4 regions of the Pantoea sp. PGP6 genome follow, and region 1 is predicted to be linked to each of the others. Evidence: predicted binding sites of a transcription regulator. Region 1 holds the regulator's gene; each other region holds the start of a gene.
The links. The regulator PurR, encoded in region 1, represses purine synthesis genes. The targets are predictions, from matches to a motif close to CANGCAAACGTTTGCNTG.

Region 1 (7,594 bases):
GCCGGTAAAACGTGAGTCGCTGGAGAAAGGCGATTTAGTCTTCTTCCGGATTAATGGTCGCGGCACCGCCGATCACGTTGGGGTTTATCTCGGCAACGGCAAATTTATTCAGTCGCCACGCACCGGCAAAGATATTCAGATCAGTGCGCTGGGTGAAGATTACTGGCAGCGTCACTACATCGGCGCGCGTCGGGTGATGACGCCGAAAACCATTCGTTAAGCGGATTCGCTACGCGAATAACCAGACAGAGAAAAGCCGGGCGATGCCCGGCTTTTTCATTAGTGCAGCACAGCTGTAAAGCTAAAGGCGACAATCATCAGCAGACAGCCGACGGTGGTCATCAGGGCCAGTTTCAAATCTGTACTCATTTACCGCTCCTTAGTCACACATTTTGTAGGGATAAGCCATTTTCCCATACGGGCCGGTAAAAATCTCGTTTTATCCGTCCAGCCTTGTTAGAATCCTGCCTTTGTTGCGCAACGCGCGCAGCCCCGGTTCCGTTTGCTCTCCTTTTCAGGCGCTCATTACCCGCCAGACGCCTGTTTACCGGCCAGAAAAGCTGCATAATTGCGGAGAAAACCCTGAGCAGACGCAAACGTTTAACATTATGCTTATCATTGCGTTAGATAAGCCCTGGAGTCCGATTTTAATGGCAACAATTAAAGATGTGGCAAAACGCGCCGGCGTCTCAACGACCACCGTTTCGCACGTCATCAACAAAACGCGTTTTGTCGCTGAAGAGACGCGCAACGCCGTCTGGCAGGCGATTCAGGAACTGCACTATTCGCCGAGCGCCGTAGCGCGCAGCCTGAAAGTGAATCACACCAAAACGCTGGGCCTGCTGGCAACCTCGAGCGAAGCGCCCTACTTTGCTGAAATTATTGAGGCGGTGGAGAATCACTGCTTCGACAAAGGTTACACCCTGATTCTGGGCAATGCGCATAACGACCTGCAAAAGCAGCGAGCCTATCTCAGCATGATGGCGCAGAAGCGCGTCGATGGTTTGCTGGTAATGTGTTCTGAGTATCCGGACGATCTGCTGAAGATGCTGGAAGAAAATCGTAATATCCCGATGGTGGTGATGGACTGGGGCGAGTCACGCGCCGACTTCACCGACACGGTGCTGGATAATGCGTTTCAGGGCGGCTATCTGGCCGGACGTTATCTGATTGAGCGCGGTCACCGTGAGATTGGCGCGATTCCCGGTCAGATGGAGCGCAACACCGGCGGCGGACGTCATGCTGGTTTCCTCAAGGCGCTGGAAGAAGCCGGCATTCAGCCGCGTGCCGAATGGATCGTGCAGGGCGACTTCGAACCGGAATCAGGCTATCAGGCGATGCAGCAGATCCTGTCGCAGAAACAGCGCCCGACCGCGGTGTTCTGCGGTGGTGATATCATGGCGATGGGCGCGATTTGCGCCGCCGATGAGATGGGTTTGCGGGTGCCGCAGGACATTTCGGTGATCGGATATGACAATGTGCGCAACGCGCGCTACTTCGCGCCTGCGCTGACTACCGTGCATCAGCCAAAAGCACAACTGGGTGAGAAAGCGCTGGAGATGCTGCTTGACCGCATCACCAGTAAACGAGAGGTTTCTCAGACCATCGAAGTGCATCCGACGCTGATTGAACGTCGTTCCGTGGCTGACGGTCCGTTCCGCGACTATCGCCGTTAATCTTCGCTTAACCACTCCTGATTAAGCGTTTGCGCATCACCCAGATAGCTGAGTAACCAGCCCGTCGCCGGTGATGCGCGATCTTCCGCCCAGCTTACGCAACAGGGGCTGTCCGGAAATGCAACCGGCAACGTCAGCTCCACCAGCGCTCCGCTGTCCAGTAATGGCCGCGCCAGATGCCCCGGCACCATCGCCACACACAATCCCGCCAGCACGCAATCCAGGCCGGTCTGCCATTCCGGCACCACCAGACGACGCTGATTGTCGAGCGTCCACGTCATCCGGCGTGGCAGCGCGCGTGAGGTATCTTCCAGCACCAGCGACGGCCAGCTGCGCAGGGTGTCGTCATCAATCTGACTCACGCCAGTCAGCGGATGGTGGTTCGCCACCACGCAGCGCCAGTTGAGCGTCCCCATGTCGCGAAAGGCAAAGCGTCCGCCGACCGGTATCGCCTGAGTGGCGCCGATGGCCACTTCAACCCGATCATCCGCCAGCGCATCCCAGACGCCGTTAAACACTTCATAACTGATGTGCAACTCCATGTCGGGGAAATGGCGGTAAAAATCTTTGACTAACTGCCGGGTGCGCTGCGGCTTGACGATGCAGTCGACCGCAATACTCAGCTGTCCACGCCAGCCGTTAGCCAGCTGCTGACACTGGCGGCGGGTGGCGAGCATTTTTTTGATAACGCTGCGCCCTTCACGGACAAAATGCTCGCCAGCGGGGGTTAATACCACCTCGCGATGCTGGCGCTCAAACAGCGGTACCGCCAGCCACGTTTCCAGCTGACGCACGGTATAGCTGATAGCAGATGGCACCCGATGCAGCTCCTGCGCCGCGGCGCTGAAGCTGCCACCGCGCGCCACCGCATCCACCACCTCTAATGCATATTCTGACCACATAATCTGCCTTCAATTTTTTTAACAGCAACCGGCAAATATTAGCGTTTCACAGCGGCAAACGCACCTTTTACACTCTGCCGCGTTCAACCTGCAAAATGAGAATCAGATGTCACCGTCAAAAGGATTTATGCCTTATCTCGCTCTGCTGAGCATGCTGGGCTTTTTAGCCACCGATATGTACCTGCCCGCCTTCGGCGCGATGCAGCAAACTTTTAACACCTCACCCGGCCTGATCAGCGCCAGTATGAGCCTGTTCCTGGCGGGCTTTGCCTGCGGTCAGCTGTTCTGGGGACCGCTGTCAGATCGCATCGGCCGCAAGCCGGTATTGCTGGCCGGACTGGCGCTGTTTGCCGTCGGCTGCGCCGGTATGCTGTGGGTCAATAATATCTATCTGATGCTGGCGCTGCGCTTTATTCAGGCGATCGGCGTCTGTGCCGCAGCCGTTAGCTGGCAGGCGCTGGTTGTGGATCGTTATCCGGCGGCGCGCGCCAACAAGGTGTTCGCCACCATTATGCCACTGGTGGCACTCTCGCCAGCGCTGGCGCCGTTGCTGGGCGCCTGGCTGATCAGCCATTTTCACTGGCGGTCTATTTTTCTGGTGCTGACGCTGATTGCCGTGGCCTTGATCCTCACTACCCTGCGTCTGCCGGCCAGCCGTAAAGCCAAAGGTGAGCAAGGCGCACAGCCTGGCTTTTTCACTCTGCTGAAGTCGCGGGTCTACAGTGGCAACGTGCTGATCTACTCCGCCTGTTCCGCCAGCTTTTTTGCCTGGCTGACCGGCTCGCCGTTTATTCTGGCCGATCTGGGCCTGACGCCAGCCGACATCGGTCTGAGCTATCTGCCACAAACCTTTGCATTCCTGATTGGCGGTTTCGGCTGCCGCGCCCTGCTCAACCGTTTTGCTGGTGCACAGTTGCTGCCGTGGCTGCTGGCGATCTACAGCCTGAGCATTCTGGCGCTGTTTGCGGTTGCGCTTTCCGGCCACAGTACGCTGGTCAGCCTGCTGCTGCCGTTCTGCGGCATGGCGCTGGCCAATGGTGCCATCTACCCGATCGTGGTTTCCGCTGCGCTGATGCCTTTCCCTGACGCCACCGGTAAAGCGGCAGCATTGCAGAATACTCTGCAACTGGGATTATGCTTCGCCGCCAGCCTGGCCGTCTCGGCCGGACTGACGCAGCCGCTGCTGACCACTACCCTGATGATGGCGCTGACTATCCTGCTTGCCCTGCTCGGCTTCGTGATGCAGCGTATTGCAAACGCACAATCTGATGTTGCCACCCCCTCTACCGCCTGCCAGGATAATCACTGAAGCAATGATTTTTTAGTTAGCAAGCTAACAATAAGTCATTGAATATTGACCCGCGTGAGAATATACTCATTCGGGTCAATAATTCTGCAACAAATCAACAACATAATAACGTTACACATTGATTGGCAACCGGGTTGCCGGGATGGCGTCTGCGCGCAGGTTAGGGTTATCGCGCCGGATCGTTTTGCACCGTTTTAATCCTCTGTATCACGCCAGATATCTGGTTTACGGAGTCATCCGTGACTTTTCTCAATTCCTGAAGAAATTGACTATTCTTTTTCAGGTTAAGATTGGACAGGTGGTGGAGAAGCTATGAGTTCATCGTATGTAGAAGAAGTGAGCCTCGAAGAAAACCATTGGTATCGCATCGTTCATGAACTGCTGGATAAAGCAGATATCGAAATTAATGGCTCACGTAGCTGGGATATTCAGGTTAAAAACCCTGACTTCTTTAAACGTGTTTTGCAGGAGGGATCGCTGGGTCTGGGCGAAAGTTATATGGACGGCTGGTGGGAATGCGATCGGCTGGATATATTCTTCCACCACGTGCTCAAACATAAACTGGACCAGCAACTTCCACATCATTTTAAAGATACGCTGCGTATTGCCGCGGCGCGCTTAACCAACCTCCAGTCGAAAAAACGCGCCTGGATTGTCGGTAAAGAGCATTATGATTTAGGAAACGATTTGTTTTCTCTGATGCTCGATCCTTATATGCAGTACTCCTGTGGCTACTGGAAGGAAGCCACCACGCTCGCCGCCGCGCAGGAAGCAAAGCTGGATATGATTTGCCGCAAATTAGCGCTGGAGCCGGGCATGTCGCTGCTGGATATTGGTTGCGGCTGGGGCGGACTGGCAGAATTTGCCGCACGTCATTATGGCGTTAAAGTGCATGGTGTCACCATTTCGGCTGAACAGCAGAAACTGGCGCAGCAGCGCTGTGAAGGATTAGACGTCACCATTCTATTACAGGACTATCGCGATCTGAATGAACAGTTTGACCGTATTGTATCGGTCGGAATGTTTGAACATGTCGGTCCTAAAAATTACGCCACCTATTTTGATGTCGTCGATCGTAATTTAAAGCCAGACGGTATTTTCCTGCTGCACACAATCGGTGCGATTAAGACCGATATGAATGTGGATCCGTGGATCGATAAATATATTTTCCCGAATGGCTGTCTGCCTTCGGTACGACATATTGCTGACGCCAGTGAGCCGCATTTCATTCTGGAAGACTGGCATAACTTTGGCGCAGATTACGACACGACCCTGATGGCATGGTATGAACGCTTTATTCAGGCCTGGCCGCAGCTGGCGGATAGCTACGGTGAACGCTTTAAGCGTATGTTCTCTTACTACCTTAATGCCTGTGCTGGCGCATTCCGCGCACGTGACATTCAGTTATGGCAGGTGGTCTTCAGTCGGGGCGTGGAAGGCGGATTACGCGTGGCGCGTTGAGGCAGTCGTGGACCGGATTAACCATTAAAAAAGGCGCTGATGCGCCTTCTTTTTTTAGCTTTCTGCCGTCGGTTGCCCGGTCAGCATATTCATCGCCGCCGCCGCATCACGCTGCGCTAATACCCGCTCAACGGTGTCGACAATCGCCTGAGTATGCGGATCAATCTCGATATTAACCCGGTCGCCAAAGGTTTTGGCCCCCAGGGTAGTGCGCTCCAGCGTTTCCGGGATCAGATAGACGCAGAATTTGGTACGGGTTACATCCCCTACCGTCAGGCTTATCCCGTCGATGCCGACGAAGCCTTTGTGCAGGATATATTTCATCTGGGTCGGATCCTGGATCTTAAACCACACTTCACGGTTATGTTCCGACTGGATAATTTTGCAGATTTCAGCGGTGGTCATAATATGACCGGACATCAGGTGTCCACCTATTTCATCGCTGAATTTCGCGGCGCGTTCAATATTGACCACATCCCCCTGGCGTAAATCGCCCAGGTTGGTGACGCGCAGCGTCTCTTTTATTAAATCAAAGCTGACCCGATCACCCTCAATAGCCGTCACGGTTAAGCAGCAGCCGTTGTGTGCCACCGATGCGCCCAGTGCCAGGCCCGGCAATAATTCTTCCGGCAACCTGACGGTGTGAGTACGAAAAAGCTCTTTCTCTTCAATGGACACTATTTCTGCGGTGCCCTGCACAATACCGGTAAACATAGTCTTTGCCTCTGCGAAGTTTGCGCTAGTTTATCACAGCTCACGTCCGCTGTTAGCTTTCAGCCAGCGGCGTAGCCTTACAGCGTAGCAAAACGCATGCAGTGACAAAGATTGGCGAATCCGGTATCGCCAGTTACACTAGCTGACGCAATTCCTGGGGCTTCCCTGCCCCGCCATTATTTCATTTAACTATTCAGGTGTTAACGTGCAGAAGTATTTAACAGAAGCGCGTCAATTGCTTGCCCTTGCGATTCCGGTCATCCTTGCTCAGGTGGCTCAAACCGCAATGGGATTTGTGGATACCATTATGGCCGGCGCCGTCAGCGCCACGGATATGGCCGCCGTCGCTGTCGGCACCTCTATCTGGCTTCCGGCCATCCTGTTTGGTCATGGTCTTCTGCTTGCATTGACGCCTACGGTTGCGCAACTCAACGGCTCTGGCCGCCGCGAACGCATCGCCGAGCAAATTCGCCAGGGTTACTGGCTGGCCCTGTTCGTCTCGCTGCTGATTATGGTGCTGTTATGGCATGCCGGCTACTTAATCCGGGCGATGCATGACATCGATCCGCTGCTGGCGCTGAAAGCAGAAGGCTATCTGCATGCCCTGCTGTTTGGCGCACCGGGTTATCTGTTTTTCCAGGTACTGCGTAATCAGTGTGAAGGCCTGTCGAAAACCAAGCCGGGTATGGTGCTGGGCTTTCTCGGCCTGATGGTCAATATTCCGCTGAACTACATCTTTATTTATGGCCATTTCGGCATGCCGGCGCTGGGCGGCGTGGGTTGTGGCGTGGCAACGGCCTCGGTCTACTGGGTGATGTTCATCTGTATGCGCTTCTGGGTACGCCGGATGAGAACCATGCGCGATATCCATCTGACCAGCAGCTGGTCACCGCCTTCGCGTCCGATTCTGACCCGTCTGATGACGCTGGGCTTACCGGTAGCGCTGGCGCTGTTCTTTGAAGTCACGCTGTTTGCTGTGGTTGCACTGCTGGTGTCGCCGCTGGGTATTGTTAACGTAGCCGGCCATCAGATCGCGCTGAACTTCAGTTCACTGATGTTCGTTCTGCCGCTGTCGCTGGGCGTGGCAACCACTATCCGGGTCGGCTATCGGCTGGGTCAGGGGTCAACCGAGCAGGCCAAAGTCGCCGCCTGGACTGCCCAGGGCGTCGGCATCAGCATGGCCGCGCTGACCGCGCTGTTTACCGTGACCTTCCGGCATCAGATCGCCCTGCTGTATAACGACAACCCGGAAGTGGTGACGCTGGCGGCGCAGTTGATGTTGCTGGCGGCCATCTATCAGTTCTCTGACTCGATACAGGTGATTGGCAGCGGTATTTTGCGCGGCTATAAAGATACCCGCTCGATCTTCTTTATCACCTTTATCGCCTACTGGCTGCTGGGCCTGCCGGCCGGTTATTTACTGGCGCTGACCGACTGGCTGGTGCCGCGGATGGGGCCGGCAGGCTTCTGGTGCGGCTTCATTGTCGGCCTGACGTCTGCGGCGGTAATGATGATTTGGCGGATCAGGCGCC
Region 2 (7,594 bases), 420 kb from region 1:
GCTGGCGAAGCTTTATCAGCGCCTCAATCCGCACATCGATATGGGACAGCGCACGCCGCAGACCATTGGTGAGGAGCTGCTGGACTACCGCAATTATCTTGAGATGGAAGTCGAAGTTAACCGTGGATCAGACGGCTGGCTGCGTGCAGAAAGTGGCGCACTGTCAACCGGTGAAGCGATCGGTACCGGGATGTCGATTCTGGTGATGGTGGTACAGAGCTGGGAAGAGGAGTCGCGCCGCCTGCGCGGTAAAGACATTTCCCCCTGCCGGTTACTGTTCCTTGATGAAGCGGCGCGTCTCGATGCGCGCTCCATCGCCACGCTGTTTGAGCTGTGTGAACGACTGGAAATGCAGCTGGTGATCGCCGCGCCGGAAAATATCAGTCCGGAGAAAGGCACCACTTACAAGCTGGTGCGTAAGGTGTTTAACAACACTGAGCATGTGCATGTGGTTGGCCTGCGCGGTTTCGCTGCCGATCCTTCACCGACCCGACGTCAGGATGAGAGCGATTCTCTGCCCGATTTAGCCGGTGAAAAATCGCAGGCTGAAACGTAGTCAAAAACAGAACCATTGGTTAATCTGGTAACGGCATTTGTCGCGTGAGGCAAATGCCGTTTTTGTTTGTATACTCAACATTATGAGTAAGCAGCCCGGTCGCAGTAGTTTCAGGGAACGCTGCGCAGTTGAACAGATAAGGGGGCAGGGATGTTGCTGGCAAATACGTTTAAACATCATCGTGTTGTTTCATTGTTAGCGCTGGCGCTAACCGTGGTTCCATTTACACTGCCACAGGCCGCGGTGATTGCCGCTATGCCGGGGATCACGCAGGGGGCGACGTCAGTCACCGATAGTCAGCAACGTATCCGGCAGGCCTTCTCCAGCGCCGATCAACCATTCTATCTGCCTTCACTGGCCACGCTGTATGCGTCACGTCATATGCAACCGATCTGGCAGGACCGCCAGGCGGTGCAAAAATTTCAGCAGCAGCTGGCGGAAGCCGCGCTTTCTGGCGTGCAGCCACAGTTTACCCGCTGGGTTGAACGTCTGACCGATCCGGCGATTTCCGGCTTTGCTCGTGACGTCACGCTGTCTGATGCGATGCTCGGCTATCTGCAGTTTGTCTCCAGCGTGCCTACCCAGGGTGAAACCTGGCTCTACAGCAACGTGCCGTATAAGCTGGCGCAGCCGTCGGTGTCAGTGGTGAATCAGTGGCAGAACGCCGTCAATGCTGGTTCAGACAGCGCATTTATTACCTCACTGGAACCGCAGCACCCGCAATATCGCCCGATGCACGCTGCGCTCAAAACATTGCTCAGCGACAAACGCCCATGGCCGCAGCTGAAGGGGAGCGAAACCCTGCGTCCGGGACAGGTGAGTGATGATGTGCCAGCGTTACGTGAAATCCTGCAGCGTAGCGGGATGCTGACCGCTCAGACCACTGCGCCGGCACCGGATGAGGACGCGGTTCCGGTTTCAACAGTACCGGTCAGCCACAGCGATCAGCCGGTGGTGGTCAGTCCGTCGGCTACGCCGGTCACCGATCTGCCTGTTTCATCGCCGCAGTCGCCGGGTAACGTGCAAAGCCTGACGCTGGATGCGAATAATAGCGCGAATGTTTACGACAATACGCTGGTGGCAGCGGTGAAGCGTTTTCAGCAGTGGCAGGGGCTGGACGGTGACGGCGCTATCGGCGCCAGAACGCGTCAGTGGCTTAACGTATCACCGCAGATGCGCGCCTCACTGCTGGCGCTGAATATCCAGCGACTGCGCCTGCTGCCGGATGATATGCACAACGGCATCATGGTGAACATCGCCAACTACTCACTGATTTATTACAACAACGGCAACAAGATTTTGTCATCACGGGTGATTGTCGGGCGTCCCGACCGTAAAACGCCGCTGATGCGCAGCGCACTCAACAACGTGGTGCTGAATCCACCGTGGAACGTGCCGACCACGCTGGTGCGCAAAGATATTATTCCGAAGGTCAAACAGGATCCTGGCTACCTCTACAAACATGGCTATACCCTGCTGTCAGGCTGGAGTGAGGATGCCGAGGTGATTGACCCCAGCATGATTGACTGGAGCATGGTGTCCGCTTCCTCGTTCCCGTATCGCCTGCGTCAGGCCCCAGGTCAGATGAACGCGCTGGGACGCTACAAATTCAACATGCCGAGTTCGGATGCTATCTATCTGCATGACACGCCGAATCATAACCTGTTCCAGCGCGATATCCGTGCGCTTAGCTCAGGCTGTGTGCGGGTGAACAAGGCCTCTGAACTGGCCGGACTGTTGCTACAGGATGCAGGCTGGAATGATTCCCGTATCTCCAGCACGCTGAAAGAGGGCGATACCCGCTATGTGCCGATTCGCCATCGTATTCCGGTCAACCTCTATTATCTGACCGCCTGGGTCGCTGACGACGGCAAACCGCAGTTCCGAACAGATATTTACAATTATGATGACACGGCACGTTCAGGCAGCCAGGCGTTAAAGCGGGCTGAGCAATTGCTGCTCTAGTGATTGATTTTCAATCGTTAGCCGTCTGCCGCCGTAAGCAAAATTCTTCATTAAAAGGCGATCCCGCCCGGGATCGCCGCACAAAGCCACCCGGGATGGGTTGACGCCTCTGTGAGAGAAAGTTATGGTTCGGCCTGTGCGCTTTTTGCACATTTCTATGGCTTCACTCTCAGGTAATACGGTTAATGTCTACTATTGATTCTTTTCGTCGCAAACTACTGCTTTGCGGAAGTGCTGCCGCCGGACTGGCATTATTGCCAGCTTCTGCAAGGGCTTCACTTTCAACTTCTCGCCCGCGGGTATTAACACTTAACAACCTTCACACGGGTGAAACCCTTAAAACTGAATTTTTTAATGGTAAGAGTTACGACAGGGATGAGTTATCACGTTTAAATCATTTTTTCCGTGACTATCGCGCCAATAAAGTGAAAAGCATCGACCCCCATCTGTTCGACCAGATTTTCCGTCTGCAGGCGCTGCTGGAAACCCGTAAGCCAGTACAATTGGTTTCCGGTTATCGCTCACTGGCTACTAATAATATGTTGCGTGAAAGCGGGCCTGGCGTGGCGAAACACAGCTACCACACCAAAGGTCAGGCGATGGATTTTCACATTGAAGGCGTGACCTTAGCCAATGTACGCAAAGCGGCGTTATCTCTGCGCGCGGGTGGTGTAGGATATTATCCTCGCAGCAACTTTGTGCACATTGATACCGGGCCGATCAGGCACTGGTAACGACGCCGGCAACGCTGCGTGAGCCGGTCATGGAGCGTTATGAATTACCATATTATTCCTGTTACAGCCTTTGCTCAGAATTGCTCGGTTATCTGGTGCGATACCACCGGGGAGTCGGCGCTGGTCGATCCGGGCGGTGATGCCGAACGTATCAAACAAACGCTGGAACAACACAAACTGAAACCCGCGCAGATTCTGCTCACCCATGGACATCTCGATCATGTCGGTGCAGCGGTCGAACTCGCGGCGTTTTATCAGGTGCCCATCGTCGGACCGCAGAAACGCGATGCCTTCTGGCTGGAAGCGCTTCCGACGCAGAGCCGAATGTTCGGGCTGGAAGAGTGTGCGCCTTTCACGCCGGATCGCTGGCTGGAAGAGGGTGACAGCGTACAGGTAGGGTTAGTCTCGCTGGAAGTATTGCACTGTCCGGGCCATTCGCCCGGTCATGTGGTGTTCTTTGATCGTCTGGGACGCTTACTGATCTCAGGTGATGTGATTTTCAACGGCGGTGTTGGTCGCACTGATTTCCCGCAGGGCGATCATCAGCAGCTAATTGATGCCATCCGGACAAAATTACTGCCGCTGGGCGATGATGTGACTTTCGTGCCGGGACACGGTCCGATTTCAACGCTGGGGCGTGAACGGATCAGCAATCCTTTTCTGCAATAAAAAATGGGCCGGCTGGCCCATTTTTTCATCACGATTACAGCACCGCGACAATCGCCTCACACAGCGCCGACATATTGTCTGGCGTCATGCCCGCAACGTTTACCCGTCCTGAATTAACCGCATAGACCGCAAACTCTTCGCGCAGACGAATTACCTGATCTTTAGTCAGGCCGCTAAATGAGAACATCCCGTTCTGCCGGATGATGAAGCTGAAGTCACGCTGCGCACCTTTCTCTGCCAGGGTATTGACGAACAGCTGGCGCATACGCTGGATACGCTGGCGCATGTCTGACAGCTCCTGCTCCCAGATGGTACGCAGTGCATCATTACCGAGGATGGTGGCAACCACGGCCGCACCGTGAGCTGGCGGATTGGAATAGTTGGCGCGGATAGTGTATTTCACCTGACTGAAGGCAGTATCGGCCACGTTGGCATCAGCGGCCACCAGCGTAATGGCCCCGACGCGCTCGTTATACAAACCAAAGTTCTTAGAATAAGAGCTGGCGACAATCAGTTCCTGATGCGACGCGGCAAAAATACGCAGTCCTTCAGCATCTTCCTCAAGGCCACGGGCGAAGCCCTGATAGGCAAAGTCAAACAACGGTAACCAGCCGCCAGCCTGCGACAGCTGCGCCAGTTGCTGCCACTGTTCGGCCGTTGGATCGATACCGGTTGGATTATGGCAGCAGCCGTGGAACAGCACCACGTCGCCCGCCTGTACCTGTTTCAGCGACGCCAGCAGGCCTTCAAAATCGAGCGTGTGATTTTCCGCATCGTAATACTGGTATTCACACACCTCAAGACCGGCAGCATTGAACACATTTTTGTGGTTCGGCCAGCTGGGATTGCTGACCCATACCCGTTTCACGCTGGTCTGAGTGGCAAGGAAATCCGCCGCAACGCGCAGCGCACCAGTACCGCCCGGGGTTTGTGCTGTCCGCGCACGACCGGCGGTAATCAGCGTGCTCTGGTTGCCAAACAACAGCGCCTGGGTACAGCGTGCAAAATCAGCCAGACCATCAATGCTGAGATAGTTTTTGGTGGTTTCGTTTTCCAGCAGGTACTGTTCGGCTTTCTTAACGCTGGTCAGCACCGGGGTCTTGCCGGTTTCGTCTTTATAGACGCCGATACCCAGGTTAATTTTGTTAGGGCGGTCGTCAGCGCGAAACAGATCGGCCAGCCCAAGAATGGGATCGGCGGGTGCAGCAGAGATCGATTCAAACATGAGTCAGGTCCAGTAGCGGGAACGTTAGCAAAATGAGTTCTCAGGTTAGCGTCAGGCCAGGCAAAAGCCAACCGTTTGCGAGACTTATTGATACATTTTGCGGGCCTGCTTCCGCTCTGACCGCAGTCAGTGGAGCACCAATGAGGAAAGGAGCGGAAGAAAGAGGTTATCACCGGATAACAGACATAAAAAAACGGGGCCGATGGCCCCGTCTTTAAACATCTTCTGACAGCGAGATTAGAACTGGTAAACCAGGCCAACCGCTACAGTATCATCAGTGTTCAGACCCAGACGGTTGTCGTCATCCAGCTGGTTGATCTGATAGTCCACATAGGTAGACATGTTTTTGTTGAAGTAGTAGGTTGCGCCGATATCAATGTATTTGATCAGGTCAGCATCGCCCACGCCTTCGATATCTTTGCCTTTAGACTGAACGTAGGCGATAGATGGACGCAGACCGAAGTCGAACTGATACTGTGCAACCAGTTCAATGTTCTGTGCTTTGTTGGCAAAGCCCGCTACAGAGAATTTGTCTCCGTTTGCCAGCGTACCGGTAGCGGTAACTGGGGTTGAGTTACGCGTTTCACCGTACATTGCAGCCAGGTAAACATTGTTTGCATCATACTTGATAGCGGTTGCCCAGTTCTCAGCACGTTTGCCCGCGCCCTGACCTGTGGTAGTGGTGACGCCATCGCCGCCAGCAGCAGGAGTAATAGTGGTACGTGCGCCAGCAGCCTGGTCGTTAGTACGATCGCTGCTGCTATAGGCACCCACGATACCCAGACCAATTGGTGAGGTATAAGAGGTTGATAAGCCCCAGCCGTCGCCGTTAGCACGACGCAGGTCGCTACGCTCGTTTTTGCCCTGGTACTGAGCGGCAAAGTCCCAGCCATCTACCAGGCCAAAGAAGTTGGTGTTGCGGTAGGTCAACAGGCCGGTGCTACGACCGTTCATGAAGTTATCTGAGTAGCCTGAGTCGCCACCGAATTCTGGCAGCATATCGGTCCAGCCGATTGCATCGTAAACCACACCGTAGTTACGGCCGTAGTCGATTGAGCCAGCATCACCGAATTTCAGACCAGCAAAGCCCAGACGGGTTTTGTTGCCATTCTGTGCGTCAGAACCTTCAGAGTTGTTGGCCTGAACGTTGTATTCCCACTGGCCGTAACCGGTCAGCTGGTCGTTAATCTGAGTTTCACCCTTGAAGCCGAAGCGAACGTAAGATTTGTCGCCATTGTTGCCATCGTTATCGGCAGCATCGTTATCAGAGAAGTAGTGCAGGCCAACGGCTTTACCGTACAGGTCCAGTTTGTTGCCGTCTTTATTATAAATTTCGGCTGCGTTTGCTGCGCCTGCGGCTAACAGAGCAGGGATAACCACTGCAAGAATATTGCGCTTCATCATTATTCATTACCCTCGTTGGAGTTATTTGTACACCTGCCACTGCCGTCAAGAAACCTTTACGGGAACCTTGAAAGAAGTTTGGTGTCTTCCTGTGTCTGCACGCATCTTTCCATCCCCCCAGCCTTAATTCTACCTCGAAAATGCTACGAAACTCGTAATCTGGTTTCAAAAGGAAAATATGTATTACAAAATGTAAAAAACACGGAACTTTGTGAGAGAACTCAAAATTTACAAAAATAAAAAAAGGCCGGCAGTGCCGACCTCTTTATATATATGAATTTCTTATAATTAATGCAGAAAGTTAGAAGCTCGCATTACGTGGAGTACGTGGGAAGGGGATAACGTCCCTTACATTTTGTACGCCGGTGACATAGGCGATTAAACGTTCGAAACCTAATCCAAAGCCAGAATGTGGCACGGTACCGTAGCGACGCAGGTCACGATACCACCAGTAATCTTCTTTATTCAGACCCATTTCCTGCAGGCGTGCATCAAGAACATCCAGACGCTCTTCACGCTGCGAACCACCGATAATTTCACCGATGCCCGGTGCCAGTACGTCCATCGCCGCCACGGTTTTACCGTCGTCGTTCAGACGCATATAAAACGCTTTAATGTCTTTCGGGTAGTTTTTCACCACCACCGGCGCTTTAAAATGCTTCTCGGCCAGATAACGTTCATGCTCAGAGGAGAGATCGATACCCCATGACACCGGATTCTCAAAGCTCTGACCGCAGTTGATCAGAATCTCAACCGCGTCGGTGTAGTCGACCTGGGCGAAGTCGGTAGTGATGAAACGCTGCAGGCGCTCAACCGCTTCTTTATCAACGCGCTCAGCAAAGAACGCCATATCATCAGCACGCTCTTCCAGTACCGCGTTGAACACATACTTCAGCATCGCCTCCGCCAGCGCAGCTGCATCATCCAGCGACGCGAAGGCGATTTCCGGCTCCAGCATCCAGAACTCCGCCAGATGGCGGCTGGTGTTAGAGTTTTCTGCGCGGAAGGTCGGGCCAAAGGTATAAATCTTTGACAGGGCGC
Region 3 (7,594 bases), 270 kb from region 1:
AGTGTTAAAGCCGCGTGGTGATTGGGCTGATGCATCAATGAAAAATTTTCATCGACTTTGGGTGACAACGTCACAGAAGCGACCAATGATGCGCACTGACGGGAAACTGCACTGGCGGATTTTCAGCTACGCTTGCAGCTAAAAAAGGAACCCTATGACTGAAAGCGCACAACTCCAGACCGGACACCGACACTGGATTTTAATTGCCTGTATGCTGGCGATGTTTATGGCGGCAATTGAAGTCACCATCGTTGCCACCGCTATGCCCACCATCATTGCCGAACTGGGCGGTTTTTCGCAGTTTGGCTGGGTATTTTCCATCTATCTGCTGACCCAGGCGGTCAGCGTGCCGCTCTATGGACGTCTGGCGGATCTGTACGGCCGTAAGATGATGTTTTTTATCGGCACCGCGATTTTTCTTATTGGCTCAGTGCTGTGCGGTTTCGCCCACAGCATGACCTGGCTGATCCTGTTCCGCGCCTTTCAGGGATTGGGGGCCGGTGCCATCATGCCGCTCAGCTCGACTATCGTGGCGGACATCTACTCACCGCGCGAGCGCGCCAGCGTACAGGGCTGGCTCTCCAGCGTCTGGGGCGTTGCGGCCATCGTCGGTCCGCTGACCGGTGCCTGGCTGGTGCAGCACTTTAGCTGGTCGGTAATTTTCTGGGTCAATCTGCCAATAGGGCTGATCAGCATGCTGATGCTGGCGCGCTGGTTGCCGGCTCATCAGCAGGAACAGCAGCGACAGTCGCTGAACCTGGCCGGCAGTGGCTGGCTGATGCTGTGCGTCAGCGCATTGCTGGTTGCGCTGCTGCAGGCAGAACAGCTCGGCTTATGGCTAATCCCGTTCCTGCTGTTTTCGCTGTTTGCCGGCTGGATGCTGAAACGTCATGAGCAGCGGGCCGACGCGCCGTTGTTTCCGCTGATTATCTGGCGCAGCCGACTGATTATTGCCGGTAACGCCGGCAACCTGATTATCGGGGCCGCCATGATGGGGATCAGCGCTTTCCTGCCGACCTGGATTCAGGGCATTGGTGGCGGCTCGCCGCTGCAGGCGGGCAGCGCCCTGGCAATGATGTCGATTGGCTGGCCGCTGGCCAGTACCCTGAGCGGAAGGCTGATGCTGCGCACCTCTTATCGCTTTACCGCCCAGTCAGGGGCGCTGTTGCTGATTAGCGGCAGTGCCTTATTGCTGCTGTTGCGGCCCGACAGTTCGCTGTATCAGGCTGGTTTTACCGCCTTTGTCATCGGGACCGGAATGGGAATGACCAGCACCACGTTTCTGGTTTCGGTGCAGAATCAGGCGGATTACGAAATTCGCGGCATCTGTACCGCCTCGATCATGTTCAGCCGGATGATCGGCTCAGCGATTGGCACCGCCATCATGGGCGCCGTACTGAACCTTAATTTACACTGGCGGTTGCCGCAGGCGCAGGACCCGGTGCAGCAGATTATGGCCGATGAGAGTCGCCGTCAGCTGACGCCGGAGACGCTACAGCAGATGGTGCAGGCGATTGCTGCTTCACTGCATTGGGTATTTGTGGTGGCACTGGTGATTGCGCTGTTTGCGCTGGGAGTGGCATGGATGATGCCGCGTCAACGGCCGGAGCATGCGGAGTAGCGAGCAGGGCGACAGGACGTCGCCCTGCTGTTATTTACTGTGCGGGCGCGTCTTGTGAACTGCCGGCACTGTCTGGCACGCTGGTGTCATCGTCACGCCCCGTGCGCTTGTAAACAATCTTTTGTGTGTCGTTCTCACAATGTCCCACCACCTGACCGCCGGCCTGATCAACCTGATCGTTAGCGACGATGTCGAGACTAAAACCCGATTCGGGCACACCGTTCTGAATAATTTTCTGGCTGATCTCGGTTTTGACCGATTCACAGGATGCCTGTGCCAGCACGGGCAGCGCGAACAACGTCGCCGTTAACAAAACCCTCTGTAGCTTCATCACGTATTCCTTATGTTAGTCGTCCGTCATTACTATAGCTGAAAATCAGGGCGTAACAGGCCGGCCGGAGCGGCGATCCAGACAACGCAGGGTATTCGGCTCCCAGTAAGCATTAAGGTTCAGGCTCTGCTCACACTTGTCGCGGGTATCAAACGCGCGGTCGGTCTTATCAAACTCTTTCTCAACGCGGCTGTTCACCTTATTACGCAGCATCCGCGTGTCATTCCACTGCTCTTTATCCTGACGCGCTGCTTCGTTACTGGCGGCGCTGCTGCCATCTTCAATAATCAGGCGATTAGTGGTAGCACTGGCATTAAAGGCTGCCGCTGACAGCAGGCTGACCAGCAGGACCGGGATCAATTTTTTCATTGCGCTTTCCTTCAGTTAACGCAGACATCGCCAATGGTAACGGCTGTTGCCGCGGGTAGGCTTAGTATATCATCGCCGTTTCTTTGCTCACCAGTGGTGAGTCGTTTGTTTACGTTTGTGAGAGAAAAGGATGCTGATTAAAACCGCCTTGCTGTTTTTTATCACCGCGCTGGCGGAAATTATCGGCTGCTTTTTGCCGTGGCTGTGGCTGAAAAAAGGCGGCTCCGTCTGGCTACTGTTGCCGGCAGCTGCCAGCCTGGCGCTGTTTGTCTGGCTGCTGACGCTGCATCCTGCCGCCAGCGGACGGGTGTATGCCGCTTATGGCGGAGTCTATGTGCTGACCGCACTGCTGTGGTTGCGGGTGGTCGACGGCGTGAAGCTCAGCGCCTGGGACTGGAGCGGGGCGATTGTCGCCTTTAGCGGCATGTTAATCATCGTGCTGGGCTGGGGACGGGGCTAGAGCCAGCCGAAAAGGCTGGCTCTGAGGCTTACGGCTTGTGCACCTTCAGACCGGCCACTGTCTGGCTGACAGGCATCATCTCAAGCGTGTTGATGTTGACATGCTTAGGCAGCGTGGCGACCCAGTAGACCGCTTCAGTCACATCGTCCGGGGTTAGTGCGGTGGCGCCTTCATACACCTGACCCGCTTTATCATCGTCGCCTTTGAAACGGACGTTGGAGAACTCGGTACCGCCCACCAGGCCTGGTTCGATGTCGGTAACGCGCAGCGCGGTGCCGTGCAGATCGGTTCGCAGATTAAGGCTGAACTGACGGACAAAGGCTTTGGTCGCGCCATAGACGTTGCCGCCCGCATAGGGCCAGCTGCCGGCGATCGACCCGATATTTATCACGTGCCCGACGTTACGCTCCACCATCTGCGGCAGCAGGGCGCGCGTCATATAGACCAGACCCTTGGTGTTGGTGTCGATCATATTCTCCCAGTCTTCAACGTTGGCGCGGTGGGCTGGCTCAATCCCCAGCGCCAGACCGGCGTTATTGACCAGCACATCGATTTCGCGCCACTCCGCCGGCAACTGATTTACCGCCTCTTCAATGGCTGCCCGGTTACGCACATCAAGCTGCACGGTATACAGGTTATCGCCCAGCTCATCTTTCAGCGCTTTCAGGCGCTCGGCCCGGCGTCCGCTGGCGATCACTTTATGGCCGGTTGCGATAAAGCGACGGGTGATGCTTTCACCAAAACCGGCGGTCGCGCCGGTGACAAAAATAATCATCTCACTGTTCCTTATGCCATTTTCACAATCGATGGCTTCACCATAGCATTTCATTTCCGCTTGCGCCCGCCGAAAAAGCGATTGGGCTGTAAGGGGATTTTACCGCCCCGGCGGCTGCGCTGTTTTGGGGCGTGATGCACGCTAACGGGGCAGCGTAGCTGCGGATTCAGCCGGTAAAAATTATCCAATTTCAAAGCAGCGCCACAAGCAACCGATTGCTAACGGCAGGCAAACGGTTGCGGAGCAACGCTGCCTGCAGAAAGTTGCGCAACAGCCGGAATTTAATTTAATTAGCTGATAATTATAGAAAAATAGTCATTACCGATCTGGCACGGCAGTTGCAACGTGGCATTAAGGCAATCATCTGCATAATTAAAAGAAGGCCGCAGTGCTTTCAGAAAGGAAAAGCCATGTCATCAGCGGCAGATACGGCGATACGCGCCAGTTTTTTTGACTTCAAATCGGTGGCAGACCAGCCCGACGCGCTGCTCTCTGCGGCGCGCTATCTGGAAGATGGGGTGCTACGGCTTCGCGACGGACGGGTGATCGGCTTAGCGCCGTGGGAGGAGTGCAGCGCCGAACTGGCTGGTCAGCCGGTGGTTGATCTGCGCGGAAAACTGATCGTACCGGGCTTCATCGATACCCACATTCACTATCCACAGACCGAAATGATCGGCGCGTTCGGCGAGCAACTGCTGGAATGGCTGAATCACTATACCTTCCCGGTCGAGGCGCAATATCACTGCCCGGACCACGCTGCGCGTATGTCAGCTTTCTTCCTGCATCAGCTGCTGTCGAACGGCACCACCAGCGCGCTGGTGTTTGGCACCGTGCATCCGCAGTCGGTCGAGGCGCTGTTCAGCGCGGCGGAAGCGCTGAATATGCGACTGATTGCCGGCAAAGTGATGATGGATCGTAATGCGCCAGACAACCTGATCGAAACGCCGGAACAGAGCTATCAGCAGACCCGCGCACTGATTGAACGCTGGCACCAGCGCGGACGGCTGAGCTACGCGCTGACGCCGCGTTTCGCGCCAACCTCGTCACCGCAGCTGCTGGCAAAGGTGCAGCAGCTGCGTCAGGAGTTTCCCGATACCTGGCTGCATACTCACCTGAGCGAAAATCCGCAGGAGGTCGCCTGGGTGAAACAGCTGTTTCCTGAGCGCGCCGGCTATCTTGACGTTTACCACCACTATCAGCTGACCGGGCGTCGCAGCGTGTTTGCGCACTGCGTGCATCTCGACGACAGCGAATGGCAATGCCTGCACGACACCGATTCGACTATCGCTTTCTGTCCGACCTCAAACCTGTTTCTCGGCAGCGGACTGTTTAACCTGAAACGCAGCTGGCAGCAGGGCGTCAAAGTCGGCATTGGCACCGATGTCGGGGCCGGTACCACCTTCAGCATGCTGCAAACGCTGGGCGAAGCCTACAAAGTGGGTCAGCTGCAGCAGTATAAGCTGAGCGCCGCCGAAGCCTTTTACCACGCCACGCTGGGCGGCGCGCGGGCGCTGGATCTCGATCACGCCATCGGCAATTTTAATCCGGGCAAAGAGGCGGATTTTGTGGTGCTTGATCCGGCCGTCTCGGCCTTACAGACCTTACGCATCGGCAACAGCAAAGATATCTGGGAAAAATTGTTTGTCTTAATGACGCTGGGCGATGACCGCAATATTGCCCAGACCTGGGTAAACGGCCGTCCGGTATGGCAGCGCGACGCGGGAGATCAAGCCGCATGATCCAGTTCCTGTTAAATAACCAACTGATTACCGAAGAGGCGTTAGATCCTAATCTGACGGTGCTCAACTATCTGCGTGGCCATCAGCACCGCACCGGCACCAAAGAGGGCTGCGCCTCGGGAGACTGCGGCGCCTGTAGCGTCACGCTGGGTAAAGCGGTCGATGGGGAAATGCAGTATGAAACGGTCAACAGCTGTCTGACGCTGGTATCGACGCTGCAGGGTAAGCAGCTGATTACCGTTGAGGATCTGCGTCATGGCCGTGCTCTGCATCCGGCGCAGCAGGCGATGGTTGACTGCCACGGTTCACAATGTGGTTTTTGTACGCCGGGCTTTGTGATGTCGCTGTTCAGCCTGCAAAAATCGGCCAGCGGCTGGGATCGCCATCAGGCGGAGAGTGCGCTGGCGGGCAATCTGTGTCGCTGCACCGGCTACCGGCCGATCATGGCGGCCGCGCAGCAGCTCTGTTCACAGCCGGTCAGCGACCAGTTCGATCACCATGCTGCCAGCGTGGTGCAGCGGCTGGAAGCGCTGGCGAATAATCAGATGCAGCAGTTGAGCGGAGATGGGCGGCGCTGTTATCTGCCCAAAACTCCGGCCCAGCTGGCGCAAATCTATCTGGCCCATCCAGAGGCCACGCTGATTGCCGGTGGCACCGATCTGAGCCTGACGATCACCCAGCAGCATAAGCGAATACCGCTGCTGATCGCGCTGGAGCAGGTTACTGCGCTCAGGGTATGCAGTGAATTTGACGATCACTATCTGCTGGGTGCCGCCGCCTCGCTGCAGCAGATTACCGATTTCCTCGCCGACCGTATTCCGGGCGTCAGTGAGATGCTGCACCGTTTTGCCTCGCTACAAATCCGCCTGCAGGGCACGCTGGGCGGCAATATCGCCAATGCCTCGCCGATTGGTGATGCGTCACCGATGCTGCTGGCGCTGAATGCCAGCCTGCTGTTGCAGCACGGCGAGCAGCAGCGCAGCCTGCCGCTCGATCGGTTTTTCACCGGCTATCGACAGACCTGTTTACAGCCGGGCGAGTTTATCCGCGCTATCCGCATCGATAAAGTGACGGTGTCACCAGATTTTGTCGCGTGGAAAGTCTCTAAGCGGCTTGATGATGACATTTCTGCGGTATTCGCCGCCTTTAATCTTGAGATTGAGCAGGGCCATGTCCGCGCAGTACGCATCGCGTTTGGCGGGATGGCCGCAACGCCGAAAAGGGCCACACACTGCGAACAGGCCCTGCTGGATCAACCGTTTAACTCCGTGACGGTGTCACGTGCTGCCGCCGCGCTGGCGGAAGATTTCCAGCCGCTGTCCGACTTCCGCGCCAGCGCCAGCTACCGTTTGCAGGTCGCGCGTAACCTGCTGCGGCGTTATTACCATCGCTACAACGGCGAATTACCCTGTGTTGAGGTGGCCCGCTATGTCTCATAACCGTCCTGAATTAAATGAACAGGTAATCAAGGCGCAGCATGCTGCCGCGATACAGAGCGGCGTTGGCCGCAGCAACAAACACGAAAGCGCGGAAAAGCACGTTTCCGGTGAGGCGCGCTTTATCGACGATAAGCCTGAACTGCCCGGTTTACTGCACCTCTGCCCGCGGCTGAGTGAGCACGCCCATGCACGCATCACCCGGATTGATGTCGGGCCGTGTTACGCCATTCCCGGCGTGGTCAGCGTGCTGACCTGGCAGGATGTGCCCGGTATCAATGATGTCGGTCCGCTGGCCCCAGGCGATCCGCTGCTGGCGCACGACAAGGTGGAGTATCTCGGTCAGATTGTGATTGTGGTGGCGGCCGGGTCACCGGATGCTGCGCGAGCCGGCGCTGCTGCTGCCGTAATTGAATATGAGGTGCTGGAGCCGTTACTCGACGTCGAACAGGCACTGGCGCAGAACAGTTTTGTTCAGGAGCCGCATGTTCATCAGCGCGGCGACGTCGAGGCTGCGCTGGCACGGGCACCACACCGCATCACCGGTTCCTTTCACATTGGCGGACAGGAGCACTTTTATCTGGAAACCCAGACCGCGCTGGTGATCCCCGGCGAAGATCAGCAGCTACAGGTCTTTTCCTCGACCCAGAATCCCACCGAAGTACAGAAACTGGTGGCCGAGGTGATGGGTATCAGCATGAATCAGGTCACCATTGATATGCGGCGTATGGGCGGCGGATTTGGCGGCAAAGAGACCCAGGCTGCGGGCGTCGCCTGCCTGTGCGCCATCGTCGCCCGCCAGACCGGCCGGGCAGCGAAGATGCGGCTTTCACGCCGTGACGACATGCGCATTACCGGCAAAC
Region 4 (7,594 bases), 1.3 Mb from region 1:
ACTCTGATGCAGGAAGAAAGAGGCAGAAAAGAAAACGGCAGGCGCGCTGGCCTGCCGTTGACGCGACGCCAGCGGCATCGCGGAACAATGGGTGGAGCCTTACTCAACGTTACGTCCGGCGTTTGATAACGTTGCATAGCAAACGATTATCGATGAGGTGGACGGCAGGCTCCGTTTGGTGCGTCATTCGGGTTTTATGAGCTCTTTTCCGCAGTGCGGGGCAATCATAAACAGGTGAATGAGCAGCGCACGGAGTATAGCAAGTTTCATGCCAATTAATAAATAACTATATTTTTCAGTTAATTGTCAGATTCACCGGGCTAACGGCAGCGTTAGCGAACCGCAAAAGCCGGTAAAAGTGTCGCCTGAAAGCAACACTCAGCACGAGAGGAAAACTAGCTGATATAAATCAGCAGGATAAATGTCGCCAGACGGCGACACCGTTAAGCCACGGCTGTCGCCATTTGCCAACAGCCGCCTGAAAATAAAACAGGAGGCGCTGTGGCCTCCTGTTGTTATCAGCGGATTATTTAACCCAGCTGTTTACGTGCGTTGCGGAAAATACGCATCCACGGGCTGTCTTCGCCCCACTCTGCCGGATGCCAGGAGTGGCTGACGGTGCGGAACACCCGCTCCGGATGCGGCATCATGATGGTGACGCGGCCGCTTTCGTTGGTGACCGCAGTGATACCGTTTGGCGAGCCGTTCGGGTTAGCCGGATAGGTTTCTGTCACTTTGCCGAAGTTATCGATAAAGCGCAGCGCCACCAGTCCTTTCGCTTCCAGTGCGGCCAGATGAGCCGGGTCGCGCACTTCTACAAACCCTTCCCCATGGGAAACCGCGATAGGCATATGCGATCCGGCCATTCCGTCCAGTAACAGCGACGGGCTGGCTGCCACTTCGACCAGGCTGAAACGGGCTTCAAACCGCTCAGACTGGTTACGCACAAAGCGTGGCCACAGGTCACTGCCGGGAATCAGTTCACGCAGGTTGGACATCATCTGACAACCGTTACAGACGCCGAGCGCCAGCGTCTGCGGACGGTGGAAGAAGGTTTCAAACTCATCGCGTACCCGAGCGTTGAACAGGATTGATTTTGCCCAGCCTTCGCCCGCGCCCAGCACGTCGCCGTAAGAGAAGCCACCACAGGCAACCAGCGCCTGGAACTCTTCCAGACCGCGCCGTCCGGCCAGCAGGTCGCTCATGTGCACATCAACCGCGGTAAAGCCGGCCCGGTCAAAAGCCGCTGCCATTTCAACGTGCGAGTTGACGCCCTGCTCACGCAGCACCGCAACCCGTGGACGCGCGCCAGTGGCGATCATCGGGGCTGCGACATCTTCCTGCGGATTGAAGGTCAGCGTAACGTTGAGGCCCGGATCGCTGTCGTTCTTTTTCGCCTGGTGTTCCTGATCGGCGCAGGCCGGGTTATCACGCAGGCGCTGCATCTGCCAGGTGGTTTCTGCCCACCAGGTGCGCAGCGTAGTCCGGCTTTCGCTGTAAACCGCGCTGTCGCCCGAACGAATCACAAAGCGGTCGCCTGGCTGAGCATGACCCAGCAGATGACTACAGTCTGCCAGACCGTGCTCGGCCAGGATTTGCTCTACCGCCGCGCGATCGGCAGCGTTAATCTGAATCACCGCGCCCAGCTCTTCGGTAAATAAGGCGGCCAGTGGGTCATTGCCCAGCGCCGCGATATCAACTTCAACACCGCAGTGGCCGGCAAAGGCCATTTCTGCCAGCGTCACTAACAGGCCTCCGTCGGAACGATCGTGGTAGGCCAGCAGTTTCTGCTGCGCCACCAGCGCCTGCATCGCATTGAAGAAGCCCGCCAGCTGGCTGGCATCACGCACATCGGCTGGCTTGTCGCCCAGTTGACGATAAACCTGTGACAGCGCCGTAGCGCCGAGGGTATTGGCCCCGTTACCGAGGTCGATCAGCAGCAGCAGGTTTTCCCGATCGGGCTGCAGCTGCGGCGTGACGGTGCGACGCACATCTTCAACCCGCGCAAACGCGGTGATCACCAGCGACAGTGGCGACGTCATTTCACGCTGTTGGTTGCCTTCCTGCCAGCGGGTTTTCATCGACATCGAATCTTTACCGACCGGGATGGTGATGCCCAGCGCCGGACAAAGCTCTTCGCCGACCGCTTTTACCGCGGCGTACAGACCGGCGTCTTCGCCCGGATGACCGGCAGCCGACATCCAGTTAGCCGACAGTTTGACGCGTTTCAGTGAGCCGATAGAGGTGGCCGCGAGGTTAGTCAGCGCTTCACCCACCGCCAGACGGCCGGAGGCAGCGAAATCGAGCAGCGCAACCGGCGCACGTTCGCCCAGCGCAAAGGCTTCACCGTGATAGCTGTCGAGGCTGGCGGTGGTCACGGCGCAGTTGGCGACCGGGATCTGCCACGGCCCGACCATCTGGTCGCGCGCAACCATGCCGGTCACGCTGCGGTCACCAATGGTGATCAGGAAGGTTTTCTCCGCCACGGCGGGCAGATGCAGCACGCGATTGACCGCATCCACCAGGGTGATGCCATCACGCTGCAGTTCATTGCCCTGCGCCTGCTGCGTCACCACGTCACGCGTCATCTTCGGCGTTTTGCCCAGCAGCACGTCAAGCGGCATGTCGATCGGTTTATTGTCGAAATGGCTGTCGCTCAGGCTCAGATGCAGCTCTTCGGTGGCTTCACCGATTACCGCAAACGGTGCGCGCTCACGCTGGCAAATCGCTTCGAACTCTGCCAGCTTCTCGGGTGCCACCGCCATCACATAACGTTCCTGTGATTCGTTGCACCACACTTCCAGCGGACTCATGCCCGGCTCATCGTTGAGGATATCGCGCAGGTTAAACTGACCACCGCGGCCGCCATCGCTGACCAGCTCAGGCATCGCATTCGACAGACCGCCCGCGCCCACGTCATGAATGAACAGAATCGGGTTGTCATCGCCCAGCTGCCAGCAGCGATCGATCACTTCCTGGCAACGACGTTCCATTTCCGGGTTGTCACGCTGTACCGAGGCGAAGTCGAGATCGGCATCAGACTGGCCCGACGCCATTGAGGAGGCGGCACCGCCGCCCAGACCGATGTTCATCGCCGGACCGCCCAGCACCACCAGCTTAGCGCCGACGGTGATTTCACCTTTCTGCACGTGGTCAGCACGGATATTGCCAATGCCGCCCGCCAGCATGATCGGCTTGTGGTAGCCGCGCAGCTCGGTGCCATTGTGGCTGGTAACCTGCTCTTCATAGGTACGGAAGTAACCGTTCAGTGCCGGACGACCAAATTCATTGTTAAATGCCGCGCCGCCCAGTGGGCCATCGGTCATGATCTCCAGCGCGCTGACGATGCGGTCCGGCTTGCCGAAATCCTCTTCCCACGGCTGCTCGAAGCCAGGAATACGCAGGTTCGACACCGAGAACCCGACCAGGCCAGCTTTCGGCTTGGCGCCGCGTCCGGTTGCCCCTTCGTCACGGATTTCGCCACCGGAGCCGGTTGCCGCGCCAGGCCACGGTGAAATCGCCGTGGGGTGGTTGTGAGTCTCAACTTTCATCAGGATATGTGCCGCTTCCTGATGCCAGCGGTATTCGCTTTCTGCCGCATCAGCGAAGAAACGGCCGACATCGGACCCTTCCATCACAGCAGCGTTATCTTTGTAAGCAGACAGCACGTAATCCGGCGTCTGCTCCATGGTATTTTTGATCATCTTAAACAGCGATTTCGGCTGCTTCTCGCCATCAATAATCCAGTCGGCGTTGAAGATCTTGTGGCGACAGTGCTCAGAGTTAGCCTGAGCGAACATATAGAGTTCGATGTCGTTCGGATTGCGGCCCAGGCGGGTGAACGCCGCCAGCAGGTAATCAATTTCATCGTCTGCCAGCGCCAGACCCAGCGAGAGGTTAGCCTGGACCAGCGCCTGACGGCCCTCACCCAGCACATCGACACTTTTTACCGGCTGCGGTGAGTGGTGAGCGAACAGTTGCTCAGCTTGCGCCAGATCACTGTAGACCGTCTCCATCATGCGATCATGCAGCAGCGCGCCAAGCGATTGCCACTGCGCCTCGGTTAACTGAGGGGCCTGCACGTAAAATGCCAGACCGCGCTCCAGGCGACGGACCTGCGGCAGATCGCAGTTGTGAGCAATGTCGGTGGCTTTCGATGACCATGGCGAGATGGTGCCAGGACGCGGTGTCACCAGCAGCAGACGCCCTTGTGGCGCATGTTCAGCGAGAGAAGGACCATATTTCAGCAGACGCTGTAAACGGGTCTGTTGGTCGGCGCTCAGTGGCGCGCTGACATCGGCAAAATGGACGTACTCAGCGTAAATATCACTCACCGGCAGGTGAGCGTCCTGAAAGCGGGTCAGCAGTTTGTTTACACGAAATGCCGACAGGGCGGGCGAACCACGCAGAATTTCCATCATAAGATCTCTCGTCTTCGAAACGCCGGGCGACGCTTCATTGGGCGCAACAGGGGAAAACGGGGCGTATTATAGAGAAAGCGCCCTCGCGACGAAACCGTTTGCGCAAAATTTATGGCCCACCGGATTTGCCTGAAATTTGCGCAAAACCTGCTATATGAGTTGCTCAGCTTCGCTTTGTTGCGCAAAATGCCCCTCGCTCTGGGAGTTCAAAGAAGACAAATACTGCCTTTAAAAGACAGAGGCCTTAGAGCCAGCGAGAGATAACTATTTGAAACGCCTAAAATTTAATTATCTGTTTATCGGTCTGGTCGCCGTGCTGTTAGCGATGGCATTGTGGCCGTCCATCCCGTGGTACGGCGGTGGGCAGGATACGATTTCACAGATTAAATCACGGGGAGTATTGCGTGTCAGTACCATCAATTCCCCGCTGACTTACTACACCATAAATCAGGCCCCGGCCGGTATGGACTACGAGCTGGCAAAACGCTTCGCCGATTATCTGGGCGTTAAACTGAAGGTGACGGTCCGCCCGAACCTGAGTGACCTGTTTGACGATCTTGATGAAGGGAAAGCGGATGTGCTGGCGGCGGGCCTGAATTATAACAGCGAACGCCTGGCGCGGTATCGAACCGGGCCCGGCTACTACAACGTTTCGCAACAGCTGGTGTATCGCGTGGATAAGCCACGCCCGAAAAACCTCGGTGATCTCAAGGGGCGGCTGACGGTCGCCTCGGGATCGGCGTACCTCTCCAGCCTGAAAAGCGCCCGCTCTAATCAGTTCCCCGATCTGGACTGGGCGATCTCCACCGATCAAAGCCCGAAAGCGCTGCTGGAAGCAGTGGCGGATGGCAAACTCGACTATACCATCGGCGACTCGGTGACGATCGCCCTGCTGCAACGCATCTATCCGCAGCTGGCAGTGGCGTTTGACGTCACCGATGAAGAGCCGGTGACCTGGTACATGAAGCACAGCGACGATGACAGCCTGAATGCGGCGATGCTCGACTTCTTTAACGGCATGGGTGAAGAAGGCGCAATGGCGCGACTGGAGGAGAAATATCTCGGTCACGTAGGTACCTTTGACTATGTCGATACCCGCACTTTCCTGCGCGCCATCGACAGTACCCTGCCCGACATCAAGCCGCTGTTTGAGAAGTATGCCTCCGGCATCGACTGGCGCCTGCTGGCAGCCATCTCTTATCAGGAGTCGCACTGGAATCCGCAGGCCACCTCGCCGACCGGCGTGCGCGGCATGATGATGCTGACCCGCAATACCGCTGAGAGCCTCGATGTGGGCGACCGCACCGATCCTGAGCAGAGTATTCGCGGCGGCAGTCAGTATCTGCAGAATATGATGGAGAAAGTGCCGCAAACTATCCCGGAAGATGAGCGCATCTGGTTTGCACTGGCGGCCTACAACATGGGCTATGCCCACATGCTCGACGTGCGTAAACTGACGGCGCGTCAGGGCGGCAATCCGGATAGCTGGGCGGACGTTAAGCTGCGGCTACCCATGCTGAGCCAGAAGCGTTACTACACCCAGACCACCTATGGTTACGCGCGCGGGCACGAGGCATATAACTACGTGGAGAACATCCGTAAGTATCAGATCAGTCTGGTGGGGTATCTGCAGGAGCAGGAAAAACGCCTGGCACAGCAGATGGCTGCGCAAGCGGAACTGGCAAAAGGCTATCCGGCAGTTGAACCGAACATCGCCATGAATTAACTCTGGCGTTGCGCCTGACGCAGCGCTTTTTTCTGCTCGCGCCGCATGCGGAAGAAATCACTCAGCATGGCGGCACACTCTTCTGCCAGCACGCCGCTGTGCAATTCAATCTGATGATTCATGCCGGGATGCCCCAGCACATCCAGCAGCGAGCCTGCCGCCCCGGTTTTGACATCATGCGCACCATACACCAGCCGGGTAATGCGACTGTGGACCATCGCGCCCGCGCACATCACGCACGGCTCCAGCGTCACGTAAAGCGTGGTGTTCAGCAGCCGATAGTTTTCCAGTACCTTACCGCCCTGTCGCAGCGCCATCATTTCGGCGTGGGCGGTCGGATCGTGCTGACCAATCGGGCGATTCCAGCCTTCGCCAATCACCCGCTCATCCTGTACCAGCACCGCGCCGACCGGCACTTCGCCCTGCTCCCAGGCTAATCGCGCCAGGCCGAGGGCGTGGCGCATCCAGTATTCATCGCGTTGTTGATTCATGCAGGCCACTCCCGGCAACAGAAAAGCGGCGCATTATAGCGGTCTCGCGGTCGCGGGTGAAACTTATTCCAGCTGTTGCAGTTCGCCCGCCGGCGTGACACGCCAGCGATGCTGGCAGAAAAACAGCAGCGGGTTATCCTGCTTGCTGTCGCTGTACCCGCTGTAAAGCTGCAGCGGCGTGCCGATTTTCTCCTCCAGCTGCGCCACTTTTTCATGGCCGAGACAGCGCATCGCCAGCACCCGACCGCCCCAGCCGCGCTGCATCTGGCTGGCAATCATTTTCACCCGCGGCAGAAAAGCCGAGTCGTAATAGACCTGTTCGACCAGTGACTGTGGTGAGCCGGTAATCAGCCAGACATCGGCGTCATCGCTGCCGAGATAGTCAGTCAGGCGCTGTTGCACCACCGGGAACGCTTTCACCCGCAGGCGAAACCATTGCGCGAATTCAGCTTCTAGACGCAGCAAGGTTCGCTCTGAATGACCAAAGGTGATCGACCACAGCAACAGGCTCATCGGCCAGCGTGCCGCCCGGCCTTTGAACAGCAATCCGAGCCCCACCACCGGCAGCAACGGGACCACCAGCAGCAGATTCAGCGGCCGGCGTCGCAGCAGATAACGCATAAAGGTGCCAAACATATCCTGCTGATGCAGCGTGCCGTCCAGGTCGAAAAATACGATGCGACGTTGTGTACCCTTGGTCAAACAACTCTCCTTTTCGCTGATTTTGCGCCAATAGACTCTATTGTAGCCATCATCAGGCGGCACGGCGATGGCTGTCATTTTTAATTCCGATGACTACAATGCCAGATGAATAGTTTATTCTTCGCAAATTACTCCTGAATCATGAGGATTGGGCATGAGTTCATTGCTGCGCATTCGCCAGCTTTATCCCCGTCTGGCGCTAAACGAACGCCGGCTGGCTGATTTTCTGCTGTCACAACCCGATCGGGCCCGTC

Region 2: ACLIBF_RS14210 (amino acid aminotransferase) is a predicted target of PurR. The motif match lies at 5,214-5,231, and genes of this name have one in related genera.
Region 3: guaD (guanine deaminase) is a predicted target of PurR. The motif match lies at 3,782-3,799, and genes of this name have one in related genera.
Region 4: purL (phosphoribosylformylglycinamidine synthase) is a predicted target of PurR. The motif match lies at 4,509-4,526, and genes of this name have one in related genera.

Annotation. Positions count from the first base shown of each region.
Region 1 covers NZ_JBQBMA010000001.1:2,483,811-2,491,404, forward strand. Annotated here, with positions in the region: gene ACLIBF_RS12095 (C40 family peptidase) at 1-220, shown strand, start outside; gene cydH (cytochrome bd-I oxidase subunit CydH) at 280-369, opposite strand; gene purR (HTH-type transcriptional repressor PurR) at 651-1,676, shown strand; gene punR (DNA-binding transcriptional activator PunR) at 1,673-2,578, opposite strand; gene punC (purine nucleoside transporter PunC) at 2,685-3,887, shown strand; gene cfa (cyclopropane fatty acyl phospholipid synthase) at 4,200-5,348, shown strand; gene ACLIBF_RS12125 (riboflavin synthase subunit alpha) at 5,403-6,062, opposite strand; gene ACLIBF_RS12130 (MATE family efflux transporter) at 6,268-7,594, shown strand, end outside.
Region 2 covers NZ_JBQBMA010000001.1:2,901,325-2,908,918, reverse strand. Annotated here, with positions in the region: gene mukB (chromosome partition protein MukB) at 1-556, shown strand, start outside; gene ldtD (L,D-transpeptidase) at 707-2,521, shown strand; gene ACLIBF_RS14220 (YcbK family protein) at 2,707-3,255, shown strand; gene ACLIBF_RS14215 (MBL fold metallo-hydrolase) at 3,295-3,924, shown strand; gene ACLIBF_RS14210 (amino acid aminotransferase) at 3,959-5,149, opposite strand; gene ompF (porin OmpF) at 5,387-6,553, opposite strand; gene asnS (asparagine--tRNA ligase) at 6,855-7,594, opposite strand, start outside.
Region 3 covers NZ_JBQBMA010000001.1:2,214,908-2,222,501, forward strand. Annotated here, with positions in the region: gene ACLIBF_RS10695 (MDR family MFS transporter) at 155-1,621, shown strand; gene ACLIBF_RS10700 (DUF1161 domain-containing protein) at 1,656-1,952, opposite strand; gene ACLIBF_RS10705 (DUF1283 family protein) at 1,998-2,321, opposite strand; gene ACLIBF_RS10710 (YnfA family protein) at 2,455-2,781, shown strand; gene ydfG (bifunctional NADP-dependent 3-hydroxy acid dehydrogenase/3-hydroxypropionate dehydrogenase YdfG) at 2,810-3,556, opposite strand; gene guaD (guanine deaminase) at 3,967-5,295, shown strand; gene xdhA (xanthine dehydrogenase small subunit) at 5,292-6,734, shown strand; gene xdhB (xanthine dehydrogenase molybdopterin binding subunit) at 6,724-7,594, shown strand, end outside.
Region 4 covers NZ_JBQBMA010000001.1:1,169,977-1,177,570, reverse strand. Annotated here, with positions in the region: gene purL (phosphoribosylformylglycinamidine synthase) at 531-4,421, opposite strand; gene mltF (membrane-bound lytic murein transglycosylase MltF) at 4,690-6,147, shown strand; gene tadA (tRNA adenosine(34) deaminase TadA) at 6,144-6,638, opposite strand; gene yfhb (phosphatidylglycerophosphatase C) at 6,702-7,340, opposite strand; gene ACLIBF_RS05690 (MurR/RpiR family transcriptional regulator) at 7,495-7,594, shown strand, end outside.